One region of the Streptomyces sp. NPDC006384 genome, then DNA from elsewhere that is predicted to be linked to it. Evidence: predicted binding sites of a transcription regulator. Region 1 holds the regulator's gene; the other holds the start of a gene.
What was found. Region 1 encodes HspR, which represses chaperone genes until heat shock. Its sites were predicted from a motif close to TTGAGNNNNNNNNNCTCAA; they were not measured.

Region 1 (3,403 bases):
TACCGCGCGAACGCCTCCACCGCCGAGCCCACCCGCCGCTGACTGGCGCTCACCTCGTCGTACACGCCCCGCAGCAGCCGCGTCATGACCTCCTGCGGGGAGGCGGGCACCAGCCAGTCCATGTCGTCCGGGTCGGGGTGCAGCAGGGCCAGTTCCAGCAGGCAGGGCACCGGCCCGGCGTCCGCGCGCGGCACCCGGCCGTGCCGTACGGCCCGGGAGTACAAGCGGTCCCCGGCCGCGCACAGCCGGTCGGCACCGTGCGGATGTTCCTGAGACCCGTGCCCGGCCATCGCCCATCCCACCCCCGGTTCCGGCTCTGTCCGCGACGCAACTATGCGCGGCCCGCACCGGGTCCGCAACACGGCTGTGCGCCGGACGGCAGCCGGAGAGCCCCGGCCCGGACCCTCGCGCCCGGACCGGGGCCGTGAGCTACGTCAGCCCGATCTTCGCGCAGTCGGCGGCGAACTCGGCCGTGCAGATCTCGGAGATCTTGTAGAAGCCGTCCGCCACGACGGTCTCCTCGATGGTCTCCTTCGTCAGCGCCACCACCGGCACCAGCTTGGCGGGGATGTCCTTCAGGGTGGGGCTGTCGACCCTGTCGCGGGTGAGCGAGTCGAACTGGATGTCCCGGCCCTGAACACGCGCCACGGCCATCTCCGCGGCCGCCTCCGCCTCCTGCGGGTAGGACTTGTAGACGCTCATGTACTGCTCGCCGGCGACGATCCGCTGGACCGCCGAGAGTTCCGCGTCCTGGCCGGTGATCGGCGGCAGGTCGGTGACGCCCGCCGCCTCCAGGGCGTCGATGACGCCGCCCGCCATGCCGTCGTTGGCGGAGTACACACCGGCGATGTTCTTCGCGCCGATCTCCTCGATCGCCTCGGCCATGTTCGCCTCGGCGTTCTCCGGCTTCCAGTCCTCGGTGTCGAAGGACCGCGCGATCGTCACCTTGCCGGACAGCTCGGACAGCGCGCCCGCCTTGAACTGCTTGGCGTTCGGGTCGGTGGGCGACCCGTTCATCATGACGATCCTGTCGGACGCGGTCGTCCCGTCGCCGAGCGCCTCGATCAGGGAGCGGCCCTGGACCTCGCCGACCAGCTCGTTGTCGAAGGAGACGTAGGCGTCGATCGGGCCCTCGGCCAGCCGGTCGTAGGCGACGACGGGGATGCCGGCGTCCTTGGCTTTCCGCACGCCGTCCGCGATGGAGCGCGCGTCGACGGCGTCCAGGACGATCACGTCGACCTTGTCGTCGATCATCCGCTGCAGCTGCTCGGCCTGCTTCGAGGCGTCCGCCTCCGCGTTGGCGTACTCGACCTTGCCCTGTTTGCGGGTGAGTTCGGCGACCTTCGCCACGAAGTGCGGGCGGTCGAACTGCTCGTACCGCGTGTTCTCCTTCTCCGGAAGCAGCAGACCCACGGTGATGTCGTCGCCCTTGGACGGGCTCGCGCCGTCGCTGTGGCTCGCGGTGTCTGTTCCGCAGGCGGCCAGCGGAACGATCAGCGTGGTCGCCACCACGGACAGGGCGATACGACGTATGCAGGAACTCACTTGTGGTGCCTTCCGGACGCGGGGGCCACATTGCAACCCAGGTGACTGAAAAGCCAACGCGGCGGCGTCCCCACCGTCAAGCGGAATCACTTAACGAGATGACAACACCACGCTCCGCGGCCGTACCGGAGACGGAGCGGAATCGTCCGCCGGACCCGCACACACCCTCCACCCGGCGGCCACGCGTCCCCCCTACGCCCCCCCCACGCCCCCTATGCGCTCCCACGCGAAGGGACCCGGAGGTTCAGGACGAACCTCCGGGCCCCTTCACATCGCCGACGAGCCGGGCCGGCGCCCGGTCAGTCGGGCAGTTGCTGCTGCCGCTTGGGCCGCCAGACCACCAGCGCGCTGGTCTGCTGCACCTCCTGGTACGGCACCAGGTCACGGCGGTACGAGGCGTGCACCGCCGCCTCCCGCTGCCGCATCGCCGTCGCCGCGCCGTCCAGCGCGTCCGACAGCTCCGCTATGCGGGCCTGCAGCGCGGCGACCTGGTTCTCCAGTTCGATGATGCGCTTGATGCCGGCCAGGTTGATGCCCTCTTCCTGCGACAACTGCTGCACCTGGCGGAGCAGTTCGATGTCGCGGGCCGAGTAGCGCCGGCCGCGCCCGGCCGTGCGGTCCGGGGAGACCAGGCCGAGGCGGTCGTACTGGCGCAGGGTCTGCGGGTGCAGACCGGAGAGCTGGGCCGCGACCGAGATGACGTAGACCGGGGTGTCCTCGGTCAGCTCATACGGTGAGAAACCCCCGCGCTGGCGGGGACGACGGCCGTCCATCTCGATCAAGCTCCCTTCGCGGCCTGGAACAGCTCCGCCCGCGGATCCTCGTCCGCGGTCGCCTCGCGATACGCCTCGAGCGCGTCACGAGCCTTCCCCGACAGGTCCTTCGGAACACTCACCTCCACGGTGACCAGGAGGTCGCCGCGGGTGCCGTCCTTGCGGACCGCGCCCTTGCCCCGGGCGCGCATGGTGCGCCCGCCCGGCGTGCCCGCCGGCAGCTTGAGCGTGACGGGCGGCCCGCCCAGGGTCGGGACGCGGACCTCGCCGCCGAGGGCCGCCTCGGCGAAGGTGACCGGGACGGTGACGGTGAGGTTGTCGCCCCGCCGTCCGAAGACGGGGTGCTCCTTGACGTGGACGACCACGTACAGGTCGCCCGCCGGGCCGCCCCGCTCGCCGGGCGCGCCCTTGCCGCGCAGCCGGATGCGCTGCCCGTCCGACACCCCGGCCGGGATGCGGACCTGCATCGTCCGCGAGGACTTGGCGCGTCCGGAGCCCTTGCAGACCTCGCAGGGGTTCTCCGAGATCAGGCCACGGCCCTTGCAGTCCGGGCAGGGATCGGTCAGCGAGAAACCGCCGCCGGAGCCCCGGGCGACCTGCCCGGTGCCGACGCAGGTCGGGCACACACGCGGTGTGCCGTTCTTGTCGCCGGTGCCCGAACAGGCCTTGCAGGGCTGCTGGCTGGACATCCGCAGCGGGACCGTCGCGCCCTCGATGGCCTCCGTGAAGCTGAGGGTCACCTCGGACTCGACGTCCTGGCCGCGCCGCGGCTGGGTCCGCGTGCCGGCGCCGGGACCACCGGCGCCGGTGCGGTTGAACAGGCCCCCGAAGACGTCACCGAGCCCGCCGCCGAAGCCGCCGGCCCCGCCCTGGGCGCCTCCGAAGAGGTCGCCCAGGTCGAAGTTGAAGGTGCCGCCGCCCGCGCCCGGCCCCGGGCGGAAGCCGCCGTTGCCGAAGAGCGCGCGGGCGTCGTCGTACTCCTTGCGCTTCTTGGGGTCGCCGAGGACGTCGTTCGCCTCGGAGATCTCCTTGAAGCGCTCCTCGGCCCTGGCGTTGCCCTTGTTGGCGTCCGGGTGGAACTCGCG
Region 2 (3,403 bases), on a different contig from region 1:
ACCAGCCGGCCGAGCCGTTCCGTCTGCCTGAGCGCGGTCCGCATGGTCTCCGGGTCGGCCTCGGTGACGCCGTCGACGATGTTCTCCAGCACCGCGCGCAGGCCCGCGATGGGGGTGCGCAGCTCGTGCGAGACGTTCGCCACCAGCTCCTTGCGCTGGAGGTCCTGGGCCTCCAGGTCGTCGGCCATGCGGTTGATGGTGACGGCCAGGTCGCCCAGCTCGTCGCGGCGGTTCTCGCGCACCCGGCGCGTGTAGTCGCCGTGCGAGATGGACCGGGCCACGGCGTTCATCTCGTCCAGCGGCGCGGTCAGCGAGTGCGCCACGAACTGCGTGATCAGCAGCGTGGCGATCATCGAGAAGACCGTGATGAAGCGCAGCTCCGTCTTGGTGTGCACCGCGATCACCGACAACCCGGTGGTGATCAGCACCGACGTGACGACCAGCGCGCCCAGCTTGGTCTTGATCGAGAACGGGCGTACGCCGGCCCAGGGTCTCCCGGGGCTCCTGCGTGCGGCTTCCCGCCCCTCGCTCACGGCGCCGGTGTCTCCAGCGCGTAGCCCACGCCGTGCACGGTGCGGATGCGCTCGGCGCCGATCTTGCGGCGCAGCGCCTTGATGTGACTGTCGACGGTCCGGGTGCCGGAGGCGTCCGCCCAGTCCCACACCTCGGCCAGCAGCTGCTCGCGGGAGAGCACCGCGCGGGGGGTGTTCGCCAGGCACACCAGCAGGTCGAACTCGGTGGGGGTGAGGTGGACGTCCTCGCTGCGCACCCGTACCCGGCGCTGGGCGTGGTCGATCTCCAGCTCGCCGAGGCGCAGGGTGCCGCCGCGCGGCGTCGAGGCGGCCACGACGGCCCGCTCGACCCTGCGCAGCAGCACGTGCACACGCGCGGCCAGTTCGCGCATCGAGAACGGCTTGGTCATGTAGTCGTCGGCGCCCACGCCGAGCCCGACCAGCATGTCCGTCTCGTCGTCGCGCGCGGTGAGCATCAGCACCGGCACCGGCCGCTGCGCCTGCACGCGCCGGCAGACCTCCAGGCCGTCGAAGCCGGGCAGCATGATGTCGAGGATCAGCAGATCGGGCTGCCATGCCTCGGCCGTGTCGACGGCGGCGGGGCCGTCGCCCGCCGTTTGCACCAGGAACCCCTCGGCGCGCAGGCGGGTGGCGATGGCTTCCATGATCGTCTGGTCGTCCTCGACCACCAGTACCCGGCGCTGTGCGCCCTGGGTGGCCGCCGCCGAACCGTTGTGGGAGGTCTGTGTCTGCTCCATCGCCCGCCCCTGAGGTGTGCTTTCCGGAATCCGTGGGGTGATCCCATGACTGCGCCCGGCGCGTGAACGACCGGCGCCAGGGCAGCAGCGTACGGGGATTCGCCGCGGCTTTGCTATCCAGCCCGGACGGCGAGGTGGACGACGTCCGGAACGCCCCGGGCAACGGGGATCTCTTCGGTACGCACCCGTGGGAACCCGGCATTACGCAAGGTTTCTTCGAATTCCGGAGAGGGCTGCGCGGACCATACGGCGAGTACCCCGCCGGGGGTCAACACCCTTGCGCAGCTTGCGATTCCGGCCGCTGAGTACAGTCCGTCGTTGTCCTCGGTGACGGTCCAGTCGGGGCCGTTGTCGATGTCGAGGCACAGCGCGTCGTACGTGGCGGAAGTCTCATTGACGTACGCGACCAGATCCGCCTCCACGACCTCCGTGCGCGGGTCGGCGAGGGCTGTGGCGGACACCTCGGCCAGCGGTCCGCCGCGGTGCCAGTCGACGACCGCGCGCTCGCGCTCGACGACCGTGATCCGGCCCCAGCGGGGGTCGGCGGCCGCGTGTGCGAGCGAGAAGCCGACGCCGAGCCCGCCGATCAGCAGGCGCGGTGCCGGGCGCCCGTCGAGCGCCTCGGCCGCCGCGTCCACGAGGCGGCGCTCCGAGCGTCCGTCGGAGGTGTCCATCAGGAAGCAGCCGTTCGCGATGATCTGCAGCAGTGCCCCGTGCCGGCGCAGGACGACCTCGCCGTACGGGCCCTCGCGACGGTCCAGGACTTCCGGGGTGTCGTAGGAGTCGTAAGAGGTGATGGGCATCGGCCCATCCTGGCACTCGCCGCACCGCCGTGTGACCGGACGGGGAGGGGCGGCGACCGGGGACGTCCGATTGATCGCTCTCGGCGAACAGGTGGTGGGGAACAATCGCCGATCGCCAAGCATTGAGTCGGCATAACTCAACTTGAATGCCGAAGGGGAGATCATGGCTGCTGAGTCCGCCGACGTCACACCGCTCACCCTGCCCGTGCTGCCGCTCGACGACGAGGTCGTGCTGCCGGGGATGGTCGTCCCCCTGGACCTGAGCGACTCCGAGGTACGGGCCGCGGTGGAGGCCGCCCAGGCCGCCGCCGGGTCCGAGCCGGGAAAGCCCCGGGTCCTGCTCGTCCCCCGCATCGACGGCACGTACGCGAGCACCGGCGTGCTCGGCACCGTCGAGCAGGTCGGGCGGCTGGCCGACGGCGACCCCGGGGCCCTGATCCGGGGCCGGGGCCGGGTCCGGATCGGCGCCGGCACCACCGGCCCCGGCGCCGCGCTGTGGGTCGAGGGCGTGCGGACCGAGGAGAGCGTGCCCGATCCGCTGCCCGGCCAGGTCGCCGAACTCGTCAAGGAGTACAAGGCGCTGGCCACCGCCTGGCTGCGCAAGCGGGGCGCCTGGCAGGTCGTGGACCGGGTCCAGGCCATCGACGACGTCTCCGCGCTCGCCGACAACTCCGGTTACTCGCCCTTCCTCACCACCGAGCAGAAGGTCGAGCTGCTGGAGACCGCCGACCCGGTCGCCCGCCTGAAGCTCGCCACCCAGCAGCTGCGCGACCACCTCGCCGAGCAGGACGTCGCCGAGACCATCGCAAAGGACGTCCAGGAGGGCGTCGACAAGCAGCAGCGGGAGTTCCTGCTGCGCCGTCAGCTCGAGGCCGTGCGCAAGGAGCTGCGCGAACTCAACGGCGAGAAGGAGGGCGAGGAGTCCGACGACTACCGCGCCCGCGTCGAGGCCGCCGACCTGCCCGGGAAGGTCCGTGAGGCCGCGCTCAAGGAGGTCGACAAGCTGGAGCGGGCCTCCGACCAGTCGCCCGAGGGCTCGTGGATCCGCACCTGGCTCGACACGGTCCTGGAGATGCCGTGGAACGAGCGGACCGAGGACGCCTACGACATCCAGGGCGCCCGGGCCGTCCTCGACGCCGAGCACGCGGGCCTGGAGGACGTGAAGGAACGGATCGTCGAGTACCTCGCGGTGCGCAAGCGCCGCGCCGACCGGGGGCTCGGCGTCGTCGGCGGCCGGCGCGGCGGCGCGGTCCTGGCCCTGGTGGGCCCGCCCGGCGTCGGCAAGACCAGCCTCGGCGAGTCCGTCGCGCACGCGATGGGCCGCAGGTTC

Region 2: lon (endopeptidase La) is a predicted target of HspR. The motif match lies at 2,196-2,214, and genes of this name have one in related genera.

What each region holds. Positions count from the first base shown of each region.
Region 1 is NZ_JBIAHR010000005.1:254,566-257,968, forward strand. Features, by position in the region: gene ACFYOJ_RS08740 (helix-turn-helix transcriptional regulator) at 1-290, opposite strand, end outside; gene ACFYOJ_RS08745 (substrate-binding domain-containing protein) at 430-1,545, opposite strand; gene ACFYOJ_RS08750 (heat shock protein transcriptional repressor HspR) at 1,845-2,318, opposite strand; gene dnaJ (molecular chaperone DnaJ) at 2,324-3,403, opposite strand, start outside.
Region 2 is NZ_JBIAHR010000002.1:120,488-123,890, reverse strand. Features, by position in the region: gene ACFYOJ_RS02615 (ATP-binding protein) at 1-533, opposite strand, end outside; gene ACFYOJ_RS02610 (response regulator transcription factor) at 530-1,270, opposite strand; gene ACFYOJ_RS02605 (spermidine synthase) at 1,384-2,073, opposite strand; gene lon (endopeptidase La) at 2,237-3,403, shown strand, end outside.